3 regions of the Thauera sp. WB-2 genome follow, and region 3 is predicted to be linked to each of the others. Evidence: riboswitches for the same ligand, from Rfam matches in the RefSeq annotation. Region 3 holds a riboswitch; each other region holds the start of a gene.
What was found. A riboswitch is a leader RNA that binds a small molecule or an ion and turns the genes downstream of it on or off. The one in region 3 is predicted to bind cobalamin.

Region 1: another riboswitch for cobalamin. It lies ahead of LQF09_RS16305 (TonB-dependent receptor); the one in region 3 lies ahead of cobO (cob(I)yrinic acid a,c-diamide adenosyltransferase).
Region 2: another riboswitch for cobalamin. It lies ahead of LQF09_RS03145 (TonB-dependent receptor domain-containing protein); the one in region 3 lies ahead of cobO (cob(I)yrinic acid a,c-diamide adenosyltransferase).

The regions. Positions count from the first base shown of each region.
Region 1 is NZ_CP088935.1:3,559,986-3,566,306, reverse strand. Features, by position in the region: gene LQF09_RS16315 (hypothetical protein) at 4-420, opposite strand; gene LQF09_RS16310 (PepSY domain-containing protein) at 635-2,047, opposite strand; gene LQF09_RS16305 (TonB-dependent receptor) at 2,049-4,145, opposite strand; cobalamin riboswitch at 4,303-4,510, opposite strand; gene LQF09_RS16300 (TonB-dependent receptor) at 4,714-5,982, shown strand; gene LQF09_RS16295 (metal ABC transporter substrate-binding protein) at 6,000-6,321, shown strand, end outside.
Region 2 is NZ_CP088935.1:694,406-700,726, reverse strand. Features, by position in the region: gene LQF09_RS03165 (cobyrinate a,c-diamide synthase) at 1-164, opposite strand, end outside; gene cobA (uroporphyrinogen-III C-methyltransferase) at 161-1,009, opposite strand; gene LQF09_RS03155 (ABC transporter ATP-binding protein) at 1,245-2,051, opposite strand; gene LQF09_RS03150 (FecCD family ABC transporter permease) at 2,048-3,034, opposite strand; gene LQF09_RS03145 (TonB-dependent receptor domain-containing protein) at 3,066-4,895, opposite strand; cobalamin riboswitch at 5,036-5,269, opposite strand; gene cobU (bifunctional adenosylcobinamide kinase/adenosylcobinamide-phosphate guanylyltransferase) at 5,362-5,910, shown strand; gene cobT (nicotinate-nucleotide--dimethylbenzimidazole phosphoribosyltransferase) at 5,966-6,321, shown strand, end outside.
Region 3 is NZ_CP088935.1:2,032,270-2,038,590, reverse strand. Features, by position in the region: gene cobN (cobaltochelatase subunit CobN) at 1-1,562, opposite strand, end outside; gene cobW (cobalamin biosynthesis protein CobW) at 1,564-2,640, opposite strand; gene cobO (cob(I)yrinic acid a,c-diamide adenosyltransferase) at 2,705-3,316, opposite strand; cobalamin riboswitch at 3,474-3,694, opposite strand; gene LQF09_RS09275 (methyl-accepting chemotaxis protein) at 3,763-5,550, opposite strand; gene lysS (lysine--tRNA ligase) at 5,824-6,321, shown strand, end outside.

The DNA.
Region 1 (6,321 bases), 1.5 Mb from region 3:
CCTTTAGAAACCGATTACCTTGCGGTTCGGTTCCAGCAGGGCCGCGCCCATCTCTGCAGGCTTGGCCGCCTTGATACCGTCCTTGAGGTCTTCCGCGGTCTTGCCGCTGTTGGGCAGGTAGAGCGCGCACACCGATGCGGTGGCGCCTTTCTTGAGCGCGGCGTCGAGCAGTTGCGCCGGCGTCACGTTGTTGGGCTTCAGTGCTTCGCCGCCCGCGTCCTTGAGCGCCAGGTCGCCGGCATGGTCGCAGAGCAGCACATGGACCTGCGCACCCTGCTCCTGCATCTGGTTGGTGAGCACCAAGGCCATGCCCTGGGTCATGGTGCTTTGGGCGGTGAGTACCACGGTGACCGGCTGCTTGTCGGCGAGGGCAGCACTGGAAGCAAGCGCAATGGTGAGAGCGACGAGGGTCTTCTTCATGGTGAAACTCCTTTGCTGGGTGGTTAAGCGCTCATTAATATAAGCTAATACTAATCAATGGACCAGGTTTTTGTATGACGGATGCGATGGCTCGAACGCCATGAAAGGCGCGCGCAACAGGCGCGCGGATGACATGCAGCAGCGCAGGAGAGGGGTGAGGAGAGCCGCTCCGGCGCCCCCAGGGGGGCGGCCGGTGTCACGGCTGGCCGCTGTGTCAGCGAACGAGCCGGCTCCAGGCGAGACGGCAGCCGGTGAGACAGAAACCGATGCCCAGCAGTGAGAGCACGATGATCAGTGCATCCCGGAGCAGGGGACGGGCGGCGAGGTAGGGGAAGTCAAGGCGGTGCAGGCCCTGGTACAGCCAGCGCTGGGCGAAGTCGTGGCGGTTGCTGGTGTGTGCAACGTGGCCGCTGCGTGGCGAGATGTAGAGCACCGTGGCGGCTTCGTCCCCGAGTTCGACGCGTACCACGGGGAAGGTGCGCGGGTGGTGGCGCAGGGCGTAGTAGCGGCTATCCGCCTCCGCTTGCCATGCGATGCGGGCGATGGTGATGCCCGGAATGGCTTGTAGCGCCTGGTCGATGTCGGCCAGCGTGAGGCTGTCCTGCGCGGACTGCCCGTCGATGACGATGCGCGAACCCTGCGCCTGGCGGTCGACACGCAGCGCATGGCCTCCCAGACCGCTCCATTCCAGTTCGCGGCTGTCGGGTGCCGGCTGCGGCAGTGCGCCCAGCGTGGCGATGGCCGGTAGCGTGTTGCCGACGATCCGCTGTGGGCCGGATGCCAGGCCGAACGGTGCCATCGACAGCCAGCCACTGAGCAGCCAGCCGAGCAGGATGAGCGTGCTTGCCATGCCCGCCAGGAGGTGCCAACGCTTCCAGGGATCGCGGTACGGTGTCATCCGGCCGCCGCTGTAACGGCGCTTGATGCGCAGGCGCTGCCAGCCAAGCCAGAAGCCGGTGGCCGTCAGCGCCAGGGCCAGGAAGCTCGCCCACAGCACCACGTTGCGCCACAGCGGGGTGTTCTGCCGCAAAGGCGTGACATAGATCCAGTGCGTCACGCTGCCGAGCCAGTTCCAAGCGCGTTCGGCGGTGCTGGTGTCGAGTGCGATCTCGCCCGAGCGGATGGACACATAGAAGTGGCGTCCGTCGCCAAGCTCGACGCGCCAGAACGGACGCAGGGCGTCGAAGCGGCGGTAGACGGTCCACTGATCGACCTCCACCGCGGCGACGCGGGCGACTTCGTGCCCGTCCGCCAAAGCCTGCACCAGGCGGCGTGCGGCCTCGGCGTCGGGCGCCGGCAGCACCGCCCCCGTGGCAGCATCGACCGCATGCCAGTGCTGCCCGGCGAGGATGCGGTAGGCCGGGCGGCCGTCGGCTGCGTTCAGCCGGATCGCCTGTGGCTGGCCTGGCAGGCCCAGGGCCTGCCAGGCGGCGGCAGGGGTGACGCGCACGCCTGCTGGGTCGAGCACAGGCAGCGCGGCCAGGCGCTCTGTCTGGTCAAGCTGCGGCCGGGCCACGAACAGCATGACCAGGCCGGAGACGAACCAGAGCAGCGCCATCAGGCCGAGCCCGACGCCCAGCCAGCGGTGGGCCAGATGCAGCCAGCGCGCAAGTCTGCCTTGGGTCATGTCAGAACTTCAGCTCGGCGACCAGCTCGAAGCGCCGCGGTTCGCCGAGGATGAACTGGTTGTTGTAGGTGCGTGTCGCGTACACCTTGTCGGCGAGGTTGCGGCCGAGCAGGCGCAGCGTGGTGCGCGCATCCATCTGCCAGGCGATGCTCGCGTCCGCGACCGTATAGGCTCCAATTGCCAGCGAGTTGGCATTGTTAGCGTAGCTCTTGCCGACGTGGCGCAGCCCGACAGAGGTCTGTACCGCGCCGATGCGATAGTGGCCCCAAAGGTTGGCGACCAGGGTGGGTACGTTGGCGGGCACCTTGCCGGCCCGCGAGACCGCAACGCCGCCGACGCGTTCGTTGAACTCGGTGAACTCGGCCTGCAAGCGGGTGATGTTGCCCTCCAGGCGCAGGCTCTTCCACGGAGTGATCGCAGCAGCCAGCTCAACGCCTTGCGAGTACTGGCTGCCGCCCTGGATCGAAAGGGCCGAGTTGTCGGGGTCGCGGGTGATGATGTCGTCCTTGTCGATGCGGTAGAACGCGGCCGTCCACTCGCCGCGCCCGTCGGCCAGCCTTTGCTTGACGCCAACTTCGACCTGCTTGCCGCGGGTCAGCTTGAAGTCGGCGTTGGCCAGGTTGAGCGAGATCATCGATGTGACCGGGTCATGGCCGGTCGCGTAGTTCGCATACAGGCTGGTGTCGTGGCTCAGGAAGTGGGTGAGGCCGACACGCCAGGCGTTGCCCTTGAGCGTGCGGCTGAAGTCGGTGCCTGCCACCAGTTCGTCGCGGTCCACGCGGGCGCGGTCGTGGCGGAAGCCGGCGAGCACGAGCCAGCGCTCGCCGAGCTGCCAGGCGTCCTCGGCATAGAAGCCGTGCAGGGTCGATGCGGTATCGAACTTGGCCAGCGTCGGGTCGGGGCTGAGCCAGTTGCCATGTTGCGGATCGCGGATGCTGACGTTCGACGACCCGCTGTAGGGTGAGTTGTTGATGTGGCGGAAGTCCACGCGGGCAGCCTCCCAGCCGACCACCGCGCGGTGTGCGCCGTGCTTCAGTGCTGCCTCGAGCCGGTTGCCGGTCTGTACCAGTTCGTGCTGGATATGCAGGTAGTCGCTGCGCTCCACCCGGTCGGCGGCGAGGTTGAGCCTGTAGTTCTCGATGTTCATCCAGCGCCGCTGCGACTCCAGGCGGTAGATCTCGTTGCTCAGCGCGATCCGCTCGTCGAGCTGCCAGTCGGCACGCGCGCGCAGGCGGGTGTCCTCATAGCGGATCACGGCATCTGCGGCGTTGTAGTTCTCGCGCCTGAGCTCGGGCAGGATGCGGCCGTTGTCATGCGGCGTGCCCCAGTAGCGCTCGGGGTACTGCACGCTGTGGTCTGCGGTCAGGTCGATGCGCAGGTCGCTGCGGGGCTGCAGGCGCAGGCGGTTCATGATCTTGCCGCCGTGCGAGTTGCCGAGGTCGCGGTAGCCGTCGATGTGGGTCCCGTAGGCATCGACGCGGTAGGAGGCGATTTCGCCGAGTGCGCCGGTGGCACCAAGGCCGAGCCGTTTCACGCCATCGCTGCCGGCGGCGACCATGAGCTCCTGCGCAGCAACGCGGCTGGGCTCCTTGCGTACGGCGTTGATGGTCGCCCCCACGGTGCCGCTGCCGAACACCACCGATGCCGGGCCGTGCAGCACTTCGACGCGTTCATAGCCCCAGGCGCTGCCAGGATAGTTCTGGGTGCCTGCCCCGGTCTGAATGCGTATGCCGTCTTCGGCGATGCCGACCGAGTTGGTGCCGGTGTAGCCGCGTGCCGAGAACGACAGGCCGCCGGTGCCGCCTGAGCCGATGTCCGTGATGCCGGTGGCGCGCGTGATGGCCTCGCGCACCTGGAAGTCGCCGCGCTCCTGCATCTGTGTGCTGTCCACGCTGCTTGTCGTGGCCGGCAGTTCGCGCGCGGCGACGCCCGCGCGGCTACCGGTGGTGCTCGGTTCGTCCAAGTACAGGCTGGGGGCGTCGCGGTTGGCGCTGACCTCGACCGGTGACAGCGTCACCTGCGCGAAGACCGGCGCATGAACGACAAGCGCAATGGCTGCCGCAAGACGGGTGGGGGGAAAGCGGAATCGTTTTGCCATGTTGGAGGTCCGGTGCGGGCAGGGCGGATCTCCGACGGACAGGCGTGCGGCGCCATGCGCACGGACGCGCCGTGCACTGCACTCGAGCCGTCAGGAAAACGAGCAAGTGAAATGGTGTGAGCCATGCCTCTTGTCAGGGACACCCCGCCCCAAACTGTTGAAGGTGATGTGCATGGCAGGTCTCCTGGCTCACGGGTCATCGCCTTGCGCCAGCCTTCCCGGAAAGATTCCAGTGGCAGAGAGGGCGCAGGACTCGCCGATTACAGTTGCGGGGGCAGCTCCGGGTTGAGCGCGCGGGGCGCGGCACCGGATTCCCTTTTCATGTCTGCTGGTTAGGGCAGACAACCATGAACGGCGCGCAGGTTAGCGTGCCGGTCGACGGGCTGTCAAACCTGCGCGCTCGTGCAGCCTGCAGGGTGTTGCCATGCTTGTGCATCCCGATGGTGTCGCCCGGGTGGCACGCCATCGATGCTATCAGTTTATTGCAACATACTTGCAAAAACGAAGACAGGCCCCTACCATCGCGGCCTCATCGGCTCACGGCCCTGACTTCCATCCGAGGTTGAACATGCACAACATCCTTCGTCCTGCTGCGCTGGCACCCCTTGCCCTGGCGCTTTTCGCCGCCGCACCCTTGCCTGTGCAGGCACAGTCCTCGCTCAAGCTCGGCGAGGTCGAGCTCGACGCATCGCTCACGCTCGACGGGATCTTCGCCCGCCGTTACTCCGGCAAGGAGGGTACGCCGGCAGGGTTCGGCCATGCCCACGGCGACGAGGACCATGGCCACCACCACGGCCATTCGCACGCACTCGAGAACGGCTTCAACGCCGGACATTCCGAGATCGGTCTGCGTGCGCGCACCGACCTGTTCGACGGCGTGCTCACCATCGGTTTCGACGACGAGGATGTGAAGGTCGAGGAGGCCTACCTCGTCACCCGCGCACTGCCGGCCGGCCTGCGCGTCAAGGCAGGCAAGTTCCTGTCCGACATCGGCTACGTCAACAGCCGCCATCCGCACGACTGGTCCTTCGTCGAGCGTCCTTTGGTAAACCAGTACCTGTTTGGTGACCACGGGCTGCTCGAGCGCGGCGTACAGCTCAGCTACACGCTGCCCACGCGCAGCTTCGCGATGCTCGGGGTCGAAGTGCTGCAGGGCAACGGCGAAGGCCTGGACCGCTACGACGACGGCGCCCTGTCCGCGCGCAAGAGCGGCCCGCGGCTGCTGACCGCATTCGCCAAGTTCGGTCCAGATCTTGGCGACCGCTATGCGCTGCAGGCGGGGGTGTCTGGCGGTACGTCACGCCAGAACGTGCGCGTCGATGCCCACGGCGACCACACCCACTACATCGACGGCGATGCCTGGTTCGCCGGCGCCGACCTGATGTACCGCTACGACGCCGGCCGCTCGCATGGCGAAGGCAACTGGCGTATCGGCGGCGAGTACTACTACGTCGAGCGCGATGTCGGTGCTGGCGGCGGCAACCGTGCGCGCTGGCTGAACTACACCGAGAAGCAGGACGGCGCCTACATCGAGGCTGTGTATGGCTTTGCGCCGCGCTGGGAGGCAGGCGTGCGCGCCGAAGCGCTTGGCCTGAACAACAAGGTCGTCAAGTTCCATCCGCGCGCACTCGGCGAAGAGGACAGCTCCTATCGTTACAGCGCACAAGTCACCTGGCGCGCGCGCGAAACGGTCTTCGTGCGTGCTCAGCTCACCCGCGAGGACTTCGCCGGTCAGCGTGCCCACGGCAGCGAGGCGGCGGTGGCGCAGGACGGCAGCTGGATGTTCATGCTCCAGCTCAACGCGTTGTTCGGTAGCCATCCGGCGCACCGCTTCTGAGCTGGCGAGGCGTCCTGATGAAAGCCTTCCTCGCTGCCGTGGCCGTGGCCTTCGGTATCGCGCTGGCGCCTTCGGCCGCGCTGGCTGAGGCGCCACGCCTGATCGTGGTTGCCACCACGCCGTCGATGGGCGTCATCGCGCGCACGGTCGGCGGCGATCGTGTCGATGTGCAGGTGCTGGTCGCGCCCGACCGCGATGCGCACACGCTCAATGCGCGTCCGAGCATGATCGCGCACTTGCGGCGGGCCGACCTCGTGCTGGCGGTCGGCGCCCAACTCGAGGAGGGCTGGTTGCCGGCGGCGCTCGACGCAGCCGCCAACCCCCGCCTGCGCAAGGGGC
Region 2 (6,321 bases), 1.3 Mb from region 3:
ATCTGCGGGTCGAGGAAGTCCGGCCCGCACTTGAACACCCGCACCCGCCGTCCGAGCCGGGTGTGCATGCGCGCAAGCGCCGCGGTGATGGTGGTCTTGCCCTGGCCGGAGGCCGGTGCGGCAACGAGCAGCGCCGGGCAGGCACGCCCCCCTGCAGCGCTCACGCTGCGCCCTTGCCGTGCACCACGGCGCAACCGGCATGCGGCAGCGGCGAGGACTTGGGCTGGTCCTGGGGTTCGAACCAGGCGAGCTTGGGGTACAGGCCGACCACGCTGCCGATCACCGTCAGCGAGGGCGGGCGCACACCTTCTTCCAGCACACGCTGCGCCAGGGTGGCGAGGTCGGCCACCACCACGCGCTGGGCGTGCGTGGTACCGCGCTCAATGACCCCGGCCGGCGTCTCCGGCGGCAGGCCGTGGGCGACGAACTGCGCACAGATATCGGCCAACCGCGAAATGCCCATGTAGATCACCACAGTCTGATGCGGACGCGCCAGCATCGGCCAGTCGAGGTCGACCTTGCCCTCTTTGAGGAAGCCGGTTGCGAACACGACGGACTGGGCGTGGTCGCGGTGAGTGAGCGGAATGCCCGCGTACGCCGCGACACCCGCCGCCGCGGTTACGCCGGGGATGACCTCGACCGGGATGCCCGCATCGACCAGCACCTCCATCTCCTCGCCCCCACGACCGAAGATGAAGGGGTCGCCGCCTTTCAGGCGCACGACACGCTTGCCTTGCTGCGCGAGCTCCAGCAGCAGCTGGTTGATCTCGTCCTGAGGCAGCGAGTGGTCGGCGGCCTTCTTGCCGACGTAGATCCGCTCCGCCGCGGCAGGCGCGAGCTCGACGATGGCTGGGCTAACGAGGTTGTCGTACACGACGACATCCGCCCCGGCCACCAGTCGCGCACCGCGCAGCGTGAACAGCTCCGGATCACCAGGGCCTGCCCCCACCAGATACACCCAGCCGGGCTGGGGACCGGGACGATGAACGGCAAGATCGGGAATAGTCATGTCAATTGCTCCATACCGGCCGCCGCCTTCGCCCCTGCGGCGATGTCAAATGCGTCCAGCTTCATGTCGATGACGCCGCCCGGCGTGCCAGGTCGCGTCCAGAGGGCGAGAGCGTACGTCCTTACGACGCGCAATGCACGCTCGGCCACAGGCTAAGGCGCCTTCTGTGGCGCGCATCCGGGCAGACGCGCTCGGCCTCTGCATCAGCTTCAACGGCTTCACTCGCCGGGGCACCTCAGTCCGGCAGGAACACCACCCGCCCTTCGTGCTCGATGCGGCGCAATGGGTGACCAAAAGCCTGGCCAAGCAGGTCGGCACGCAGCACAGCGTCGCGGTCACCGGCAATCACTCCGCCGCGGCCATCGAGCAGGATGATGTGGTCGGCATAGCGTGCAGCAAGGTTGATGTCGTGCAGCACCATCACGCTGCCGCGCCCCGTTCCAGGCTCGCGCACCAGGCGCTGGAACAGCTCGAGTGTGGCGATCTGGTGGTGCAGATCGAGGTGGTTGAGCGGCTCGTCGAGCAGGAACAGCCGCGGCGCCTGCGTCAGCAGTGCGGCGATCGCCACGCGCTGGCGCTCGCCGCCCGACAGCGTATGCACCGCGCGCTGCTCGAAGCCCGCCAGCCCCACCTCGGCCAGCGTCCGGCGCGCGATCGCAACATCCTCCGCACTCTCCCAGCCCCAGCGCCCGAGGTGCGGGTGGCGCCCCACCAGCACGGTCTCAAGCACACCGGCGGCGAAGGGGTCGGGCTGCTGCTGGGCGAGCAGACCGCGATAGCGCGCGGCCTCGAGTGCAGGCCACGCCGCATACGGCAGGCCGCCCAGGCGTACCTGCCCCACCGTGGGCTCGCGCAGGCCGGCGAGCGTATGCAACAGCGTGGTCTTGCCAGCGCCGTTGGGCCCGAGCAGCACCAGGCACTCGCCCGCGGCCAGGCTCAGGCTGAACTCGCAGCACAGCCAGCGCTCTCCCACCTGCAGTGCGAGGCGTTCGGCCTCGAGCAAGGGTGCGGCATCGACGGGCAGGCGGCGCGCGGCGTTCATGTGCTGCTGCGCGGACTGCGCGAAAGCAGGAACAGGAACACCGGCACGCCGATCATCGCGGTGAGCACGCCGACCGGCAGTTGCTGCGGCGCCAGCATGGTGCGCGCCGCGGTGTCGGCCAGGGTGAGCAGGGTGCCGCCCACCAGCGCCGCCGCGGGGATGAGCACGCGCTGGTCATTGCCGAGGACGAGCCGCACCAGGTGCGGCACGATGAGGCCAACGAAACCCACCGAGCCAACCAGCGTGACCGCGGTGGCGGTAAGCAGCGAGGCCAGCACGTAGAGCACGATGCGCAGCCGTTGCACGCGCACGCCGAGCGCACGCGCCGTAAGCTCGCCACGCGCGAGCACGTTCAGATCACGCGCGAACGGCATCACCGCCAGCAGCGCCAGTACCAGCACGACCACTGCCGGCCACGGCCGCGCCGCCGCGCTGGCGTCGCCCATCATCCAGAACAGCATCGGCATCACCCGCGTATCCGATGCCAGCGCCAGCATCATCGACACCGCCGCGCCACAGCCGGCCGCGACGATGACGCCGGTGAGCAACAGCCGCGTCTGCGTCCAGCTGCCGTCGCCGTGCGCCAGGCCGAACACCACCAGCATCGCCGTGAGTGCACCGGCAAAGGCCATCGCATCGATCCAGAACGCCGCTGCCCCGAGCGTGATTGCTCCCAGCGCCCCCACCGCCGCCCCACCCGAGATGCCAAGGATGTAGGGGTCGGCAAGCGGGTTGCGCAGCAGCACCTGCATGAGCGCGCCCGCGGTGGCGAGCAGGCCGCCACTGACGAACGCCGCGACGGCGCGGGGGAGGCGGAGCTCGAGGATGATGGCGGCCTGCAGATGCTGCGCGCCACTCAAAGCGGCAGCAACATCTGCAAGCCCCATCGGAATCTCACCCGCCACCAGCGCTGCGAACAATGCGCCGCAGCCCAGCGCTGCAAGCGCGATCAGCGAAAGCACGTGCCGGCGACGACATGACATGGCCGGGCCCCCGAATGCGCGACTTCAGGACTCAGCGCGGCGCATAGCGCACACCGATGAACACGCCAGCACCCGGTGTTCCATAGCCACGCGCCGTCTCATACTGCTTGTCGAACACATTGTCTGCGCGCGCCTCGACTGACCAGTCGCGATCGATTGCATAGCGTGCGGTCAGGTTAACGAGTCCGTAGCCGCCGAGCCGGTTGGTTTCGAAGTTGGTGTCGTACCGCGACCCGACCAGCGCCCACTCCCCACCAAGCGTCCATGCCCCAATCGTTCGCGTGGCAGAGACATTCATCGACTGCTTGGCACGCCGCCCCAGCCGGAACCCGGTCGTACGGTCCTTTGCATCGAGGAAGTCCGCGTTGGCTGCGAAGTCCCAACCATCGACGTTGAGCGCATAGGCGAGCGTGAGGCCACGGATCCTGGCCTTGTCTACGTTCGCGTAGCCGCCGCTCCAGCCGATCATGTCCTCGATCGTGTTGATGAAATAGGTCGCGGAAACCAGCTGGTTACCGCTTGCCCAGGTCAGCCCCAGTTCGCGATTAAGCGCATTCTCCGGTTTCAGGTCCGGATTGCCGTAGGAGACGTTGTAGAGCTGGTCAAGGCTCGGACTCTTGAATGCCTTGCTGACGCCTGCGCTTGCACGCAAGTCGGGCGCAAGCTGATAGCCGTAGGACACCCCGCCGGTAAGCTTGTCCCCGTAGCGGCTATGGTCGTCGTGGCGGACATTTGCCTGCCAGCTATGTGGCCCCAGATCGGCAGTCCAGCCCAGGCCAAGAGAGTCGATCTGCACATTTCCCTCGGCGAAGGTCTCGCGCGGGCGCGCCACCTGCTCGAAGCGTTCGACCACGACAAGTCCCGTCCCGATCGGCAGCGCGATGTCGTTCTGCCAACTCAAGGTCTTGTTGGTGCTCTCCCGCCGGGTGATGCCCAAAGGATCCCAGGGCGCGGGCTCGCTGTAGTCCGCACGATCCTCGTCGGTGCGCCCATACGACAGGCGACTGGACCACGACGAGGTCAGGCGGTTTCGGACGAATGCGTTGAATACCGAGGTCTTGAAGCTCGCACGGTCATCGAAGTTGCCGCTACCGCCAAAACTGTCGTATTGCACCGTTCCCGACTGTTCAAGGAAGGAAACGCCCACTTCGTGCCCCTCGGCAGGATGGAAGGACAGCGCACCACCATAGCCCTCGTTGCGGTAACGATCGTCATCCGCATCGCGATTGCTGGCGCCCCTGCGGGACGAAAAGCCATCGGTGTTCAGCGAGTTGACGTGAAGGCGGAAGCGCCACCGCTCATCCCCACCCGACACTGCCAGATCGCCCTGACGCGTATCCCGACTGCCAGCACCGGCATATCCGTCCAGGCGCAGCCCGGGCTCAGCCGTGCGGGTGATGATGTTGATCACTCCGCCAATGGCGTCCGCGCCGTAGATCGCACTCGCGGCCCCACGGACGATCTCGATACGCTCTACGTTGTTGAGCGACAGGTACTGCAGCGACGAACCCGACAAGGCAGTGGAGTTGAACGGGACACCGTCGACCAGAATCTTGGTCTGATCCGGTTTCGTGCCCCGCAGGTAGAGGCTGACCGATGCGCCGGGACCACCATTGCGGGCAAACTGGACACCGGGCTGGCGGCCAAGCAGGTCGACGACGTTGGATGCCGCGGCGCGCTCGATCTGGGTGCGATCGATCACGGTGACGTCGGCGAGCAGTTCGTTGGCCTTGACCGGCTGACGCGTTGCGGTAACGACAACCGTCGGAGCAATGTGCTCCTGAGCGTAGACCGGCACGGCAAGGACTGCCGACGCCAGGCCGCCAATACAGAGGCCAAGTTGGGAATAACGCAGATTCATCGAAAAGACTCCCTGAGCTGCGCAATGCGTCCCCGCATGCGACAAGCCATCCAGCACATGGACGCACCACGACCCAGGTAGAACCGAAGAGAGCAGAAAGAGAAACCACCACGCCCGTCGCCGCCACCCCGCGGCACATCCGCCATTTCGCGCTCCGGCCGGTCTCCGGGCTCGTGCGCTGTGCCGGCGGAGCCGGACGGATGGATCGCCTTCCCGGGTCGAGGACCCAGTGGCTGCATGACCCACCTTGCGCGCACTTACCGTTGCGGGGGCAGCACAGGCATTGCGGCCTCGTTTGCGAGGGGCCGCGCACCTGTTTCCCGTTTAACCCTGGGCGAGAAACGCCCGTGGGCACCGATAACGCGTTGCCCCTTCCGGGGCAGTCGGCGCGGATGATACCGTACGGGGCGGTATCGTGCACTGCAATAAGATACAGACGTTCCCTACACAAGGACCCGCCAGAACAATGACATGCGAACTGATCCTCGGTGGCGCCCGCTCCGGCAAGAGCCGCGAGGCCGAGCGCCGGGCGGCGGCGTCGGGGCTGGCGGTGACGGTGATCGCCACCGCCGAGGCGCTGGATGCGGAGATGGCTGCGCGCATCCGGCGCCACCAGGCCGACCGCCCCGCCGGCTGGCGCACAGTGGAGGCGCCGATTGCGCTCGCGGACACGCTGCGCGAAGCCTCCGCCCCCGGGCACTGCCTGGTGGTCGACTGCCTGACGCTGTGGCTGAGCAACCTGCTCACCGATGCCCACCACCTACCCCCGGGCGCGAGCGCCGAAGACTTGCCTGCCTTCCGCCGCGAGCGCGACGCATTGCTGGCCGTGCTGCCGACCCTGCCGGGGCACATCATCCTCGTCGCCAACGAAGTTGGCCTGGGACTGGTCCCCGAGACCGCGCTTGGCCGGCTCTTCCGCGACGAGGCGGGCCGACTCAACCAAGCGGTTGCGGCAGCGTGCCCACGCGTGGTGTTCGTCGCTGCAGGGCTGCCGCTGGTGCTCAAGGACGGCTAAACTCGCGCTCATTCCGTCTGCATCCTGCAGGCCCGCGACCCGGCATTCGTAAATCATGAACTTCCAGCTCTCCCAGCCCGACACCCTGCTCAGCGCTGCCATCCAGCACAAGATCGACCGCAAGACCAAGCCAGTGGGCGCGCTCGGGCGGCTCGAGGCGCTCGCGCTACAGATCGCACTGGTGCAGCAGACGCCTGCCCCCGAGCTGCACCAACCGCACATCGTCGTCTTTGCCGGCGACCATGGCGCGGCACGCGCCGGGGTATCGGCCTACCCGCAGGACGTGACCTGGCAGATGGTGGAGAACTTCCTCGCCGGCGGGGCCGCGATCAACGTCTTCAGCCGCCAGATGGGGCTGGGGCTGAGCGTGGTCGACGCAGGCGTGAATCATGAGTTCGGCAAGCGCCCGGG
Region 3 (6,321 bases):
TCGTGGTAGCTCGCCATCGGGTCGAGCTGGTAACCGCGCGCGGGCTGGATGCCAACGAAGACCTGGCCGCAGCGCAGGCCGGCGATCAGGAAGCGCCCTTGACGCAGCATCGGGTCGGTTTCGGGCGCCCCCCAGCGCTGGACGATGGCCTCACGGCAGGCCGCCGGCAGGCACTTGAGGAAGCTCAGGTAGTCGGCCAGCGCCAGGCTCTGCTGCGCCGGTCGCAGCGTCCAGTTGTCGGGGTCGTTGGTGATGCCCGCGCGCAGCTGCGCCATCAGCGCCTCGCCGTCGGCAGGACGGTCGGACACCGCGTAGCCCTCGGCCTGCAGGCGATCGAGAATGGCGAGCACCGAGGCCGGGGTATCGAGGCCGACGCCGTTGCCCAGCCGGCCGTCGCGCACCGGGTAGTTGGCGAGGATGAGGGCAAGGCGCTTGTCAGCGTTGGCCAGGGTGCGCAACCGGCACCAGCGCTGCGCCAGTTCGGCCACGAAATCCATGCGCCCGGGCTCGGGGCGGTACTGCACGACGTCGCTCTGCGTCGCCTCGCAGCGGTGGTCGAGCCCCTTGAAGCTGACCGCACGCGTGATGATGCGGCCGTCGACCTCGGGCATGGCGATGTGCATGGCGATGTCGCGCGGCGCCAGCCCGTGGGGGTCGGCGCGCCATAGTGCCTCGTTGCCGCCGGAGAGCACCAATTGCAGTACCGGCACGTCGCCCGCAAGCGCATGGTCGCCGGGCTCGTCGAGCGCGGCGCGCGAGAACGCGGTGGTGTTGAGGATGAGCGCTGCGCCCTGCTCGATCGCCAGCGCACGCAGGCTGTCGATGCACTGCGGATCCTTGAGCGAGGTTACGGCGAGCGGCAGCGGATTCATGCCGCGCGCCTGCAAGGCGGCGCACAAGGCGGCGAAGGCGGCGGTGTTGCCGGCCTGCAGATGGGCACGGTAGAACAGCACGGGCACGCAGGGTGCACCGTTCTCCCAGTCGGCCTGCCAGTGCGCGAGCTCTCCGAAATCGTGCGCAGGATGGAAGACCGCCACCGCGGGCAAGGGGCGCGGCGGTTCGGGCACATCATCCAGGCCAAAGAACTGCGCACCGATGAAACGATAGAAATTGCGCGCATTCGCCGGCCCGCCCTCGCGCAGGTAGCGCCATAGCGTGCGTGCAAGCTCGACGTCGACACTGCCCTTCATGAGCAGGTTGGTGTCCTCGGTCGCGTCGCCCGAGAACATCACCAGCGCGATGCCATGTGCCCGGCACACCTGGCCAACCTGCTCGGTGCCGTAGGGCCAGTAGCTCTCACCGCCGAGATGGTCGATGACGACCACCCGCGCATGCTGCAGCACCTCGTCGAGGTAGAGGTCCACCGACGCAGGCTGACGCAGATGCAGGAGGTTGGCCAGGCGCACGCTCGGGAACCCCTCCCCGGGGCAGGCCGCGGCGAGCAGGGCCAGGGTTGTGTCGGCAGCGCTGAGGATGACGATGTCAGCCGGGTCCTGCGCGATGCGCGTGACCACCGAGTCGTCCTCCACGAAGCCTCCGGCCTGTGCCGCCAGCAGGTGCATGTCAGGCGGTCTCGACCGCTTCGGCAACGGCGAGCGCAGCCGCCAGAGCGCTGGCGTCGAGGTCCTCGCCGATCAGCACCAGGCGGGTACGCGGCGTCTCGTCCGCCAGCCAGCGCCGGTCGAAGTAGCTGTCGAAGCGCCGGCCGACGCCATGCACGACCAGGCGCATCGGCTTGCCCGGCAGGGCCACGAAGCCCTTGATGCGATAGATGGTGTGGGCCTGAACCAGATCATGGAGGATGGCAAGCAGGCGCTCGCGATCGACCGCGGGCAGCTCGACCGAGACCGACTGGAAGGCGTCGTGGTCATGGTCGTGGGCGTCGCCCTCTTCATGGTCGTGGTGGCTCGCACGCAGGTGGATGTTGTCCTCGGCGGCAGCGCCCAGGCCAAGGACGAGGTCGAGGTCGATACGCCCGTGCTCGCTCGCGACCACCTTCACTGCAGGCGGCAGTTCCTCGCGTACCAGGGCCTCGACGGTAGCGCGTGCCGTCTCGTCGGCAAGATCGGTCTTGGACAGGATCACCAGATCGGCTGCCGACAGCTGGTCCTCGAAAAGCTCGTGCAGCGGCGACTCGTGGTCGAGGTTGGGGTCGGCTCGGCGCTGCGCGTCCACCGCCTGCGGGTTGGCCGCGAACTGGCCGGCCGCGGCGGCGGGCACGTCCACCACGGTGATCACCGCGTCCACAGTGCAGGCGTTGCGGATCTCGGGCCAGTTGAAGGCCTGCACCAGCGGCTTGGGCAGGGCGAGGCCGGAGGTCTCGATGAGGATGTGGTCGATGTCGTCGCGGCGTGCGATGAGCTCGCGCATCACCGGGTAGAACTCCTCCTGAACGGTGCAGCACAGGCAACCGTTGGCCAGCTCATAGAGCTGGCCAGCACGCTCGCCTCCCTCATCCTCGCAGCCGATGCCGCAGCCGCGCAGGATCTCACCGTCGATGCCGAGTTCACCGAACTCGTTGACGATGACGGCGATTCGCCGCCCGCCCGCATGGGCGAGGATGTGGCGCAGCAGGGTCGTCTTGCCGCTGCCGAGGAAGCCAGTGACGATGGTGGCGGGGATCTTGGGGCGAATGCTCATCGGGATGCTCCGGGGGCGCGAGGGTGTGATCGCAGGATGTGTGCGGCAGGCAAGCGCCAGGCGCTCAGAAGTCGATGCCGGCCTGGGCCTTCACCCCGGCCTTGAAGGCGTGCTTGCGGTCGGCGATCTCGCTGACCGTGTCGGCCAGGTCGACGAGTTCGGGCTTGGCTGCGCGACCGGTAATGATCACGGTCTGCTTCGGCGGGCGCGCGCGCACCGCGGCGAGCACCTGTTCGGTGTCGAGGTAGTTGTACTTGAGCATGTAGGTGAGCTCGTCGAGCACGACGAGGCTCAGCGCCGGGTCGGCGAGCATGGCGACGGCCTGCGCCCAGGCTTCGTCGGCGGCGCGCTTGTCGGCGTCCCAGTTCTGCGTGTTCCAGGTGAAGCCGGTGGCCATCGCGTGGTAGCGCACGGCGCAGGCGCCCGGGTTGCGCTGCAGGAAGGCCACCTCGCCGGTAGCATGGGTGCCCTTGATGAACTGCACCACGCCCGCTTGCTGGCCATGGCCGAGTGCACGATAGAGGGTGCCGAAGGCGGAGGTCGTCTTGCCCTTGCCGTTGCCGGTGATCAGGATGACGATGCCGCGTTCTTCCTGCGCGCGCTCGATGGCCGCATCGACCACCTCCTTCTTGCGCTGCATGCGTTCATTGTGGCTGTGCTTCCTGTTCTCATCCATCGTTCCGCGCTCCAAGTCTTCCAAGGTGTAAGCGGAGGGCGGAACAATGGCGACAGCATGAACGCGTGCGATACCGCAGAGACTCGGATCGGGCAGGACGCGGGCGGATCATGGATCCGCTCAAGCAGTCGGCATTTGCCCGCACCCCGGGGCACTTACCTGTCTGATCGAGCGGGTCGGTCTTCTGGCTCACCTTCGTCCGGTTGCCATCGCCTTCCCGGAGCAGTGTGCTCCAGTGGCATTGATTGATGGCACCGTCAGGCTTACAGCAGCGGGGGCTGCGCCGGAATGGCGGGCCTATGGCCTCGCTTCACCGGACTTCCCGTTTCACACCCGGATGAGGACTCATCCAGGCGCTCCCGTTCGATACGGGGCGGACTATACGCCGCCGCAGTCCCACAGGGCAAGCCGTCTTGCTGCCGGCATGCCCCATGCGGGTATTCAGTTCAGTCGGCGATGAGGGATTCGGCAGGCACACCGACCCGCACATTGCCCCAGTGCCGGCCACCCACCATGATCGGCATGGCGATGTCGCACAGCACCTCGCCGGTGTCACGCAGATAGGTCTGCAACAACATCGACTCGGTATTGCGCGCCGCGCGCAGCTCGGGTGGGCGGTCGAACTTGCGGCAGGTACGGTTGCCGACCAGATCAGCCTCGTAATTGCCGGTCAACGGCTTGGAAAACTTGCTGTTGTGGGTCGACAGGTAGCTGTCGGTATTGACCGCCACGGCAAACGCTGCGCCTTGCGCGGCATTGAGGCTGCCGTCGAGGATGGCCTGGCAGCGGCGGGTGAACTCCTCGCCCCAGCTCACCTTGAACTTGGGCGGGTTGGTGCCGGCCATCGGCGTATAGCGACGATCGAAGACATCGACGTGGTTGGCCGCCATCTGCTCGAGCTGTTCCTGGATGCGGTCGCGGAAGATGCGGGTCTGGTCGACCACCTGGTCAAAGGTCCCGCGGCCGATCTTGAAGCGCGACACCAGTTCCTGTACCGCCTCGGTCGCCTTGGTCAGCCCGACCGTTCGCTGCTCGCTGTCCTGCATCTGCTCGCCAACCTTGGCCGACAGCTGGTTGATGGCGGTGACACTCTCGTGCACGCGGGCATTGGTGCTGCTCAACGACTCCATCGCGCTGGCGATCTGGCTCAGCTGCTGTCCCGTGGCTTCGAACTCGCCGACCATGTGCTCGAACTGACGCGCAGAGCGCTCGACCACCGTCCGCGTATCCTGCACGTCGACATTGATGATCTCGTTCTCGCTGCGGGTGTTCGCCACCAGGCCCAGCATGCCATTGATGTTGCCCACGATCTCCTCGGTGGCCTTGTTGACGCGCTCGGCCAGCTTGCGCACCTCATCCGCGACCACGGCAAAGCCACGCCCCGCCTCGCCGGCACGCGCTGCCTCGATCGCGGCATTGAGCGCCAGCAGATTGGTCTGGTCTGCGATCTCGCGAATCAGCACGGCGATCTGCTTGACACTCTCCGAACGCGTGGACAGGTCGTCCACCGTGGTGTTGAACCTGAGCACCTTGTCGCTGACGGTGTTGATCTTGCCCGCAATCTCCTGCATCTCGACCAGCGAGTCACGCGCAATGGCAAGGTTGGCGTTGGTCGAGTCGGTGATCTGGTGCGCACTGTGGGAGACGTCATCAATCGCCGCGGTGGAGGCGGTGCTGGTTTCGAAAACCTGAGTGGTCATGCGCTCCTGCTCGCGCGCGCCTGCGGCCGACTCCTCGATGCGCAGCTTGACCTGCACGGCCTCGCGCGCAATCTTGACGCTCATGTTCCGCACTTCGCCGATGATCTCGCGCATGCGGTCGGCAAAGCGGTTGTAACCGAGGGCCAGGTCGCGGAGTTCGTCATGACTGCTCACCGGCAGGTTGCGCGAGAAGTCACCTTCGCCGCGCGCGATCTCTTCGAACACGCCACAGATGGCGCGCACCGGACGCACGATCAGGTGGCGCATGTAGAGGATGTGTCCGACCGTCATCACCAGTGCAAGGGCGCTCAGGAAGACCGCAATGACGAAGCCCTTGTCCAGCATCGCCGTAATGCCGGCCGCTGCCTCGGGCCCTCGTGCAATGAGACGCTCGATCTCGGCCGACTGCCACCAGAACAGGACGAGGTAGCAGAGGTTCAGCAGCGGCAGCAACAGGAAGCTGCTGAGCTTCTTGGTCAGAGAGTTCCAGAACGTCTTTTCGACGGATTCGTATAGCTCGCGGAAACTGCTCATTTCCTGGTTCCTGGGACGAATAGGATCGGTGATACCACTATCGGAGTGCAGAGCACGCACTTTAGGGCGGTTCGCGAAATATTTCCGAGAAACAATGCACGCCCCGTTGCCGCGCCACCGTCACCCCGCGGCTGCCCCCTCCCTCTGGCAGAAGGGGATGGCAACGCTGCCCTGCCGCAATTGCCCTGCCCCCCCTCCGCCTGCGACAATCACGCCTTTGCCGCTGGCACCGCGCCGGCGCCCACGAATTTCCATCCGACCCGAATCCACACCATGTCCGACCAGACGAACACCCCGCCGCAGGACGAAAACCACCTGATCGCCGAGCGTCGCGAGAAACTCGCTGCCTGGCGCCAGAGCGGCCGTGCCTTCCCCAACGACTTCTCACGCGAGAACACCGCCGGCAAGCTCGACGAGCTGTATGGCGAGAAAGACGCCGAGGCGCTGGAAGCCATGCCGGTCGAGGTCAAGGTGGCCGGCCGCATCATGTTGAAGCGCGTGATGGGCAAGGCGAGCTTCGTCACCATCCAGGACCTGTCGGGCCGCATCCAGCTCTACGTGCAGCGCGACGGCGTGGGCGAGGACGTGTATGCACAGTTCAAGACCTGGGACATCGGCGACATCGTCGGCTGCGTCGGCACGGTGTTCAAGACCAAGACCGGCGAACTGTCGGTCAAGGCCAGCGAGATCCGCCTGCTCACCAAGAGCCTGCGTCCGCTGCCGGACAAGTTCCACGGCCTTACCGACGTCGAGCAGAAGTACCGCCAACGC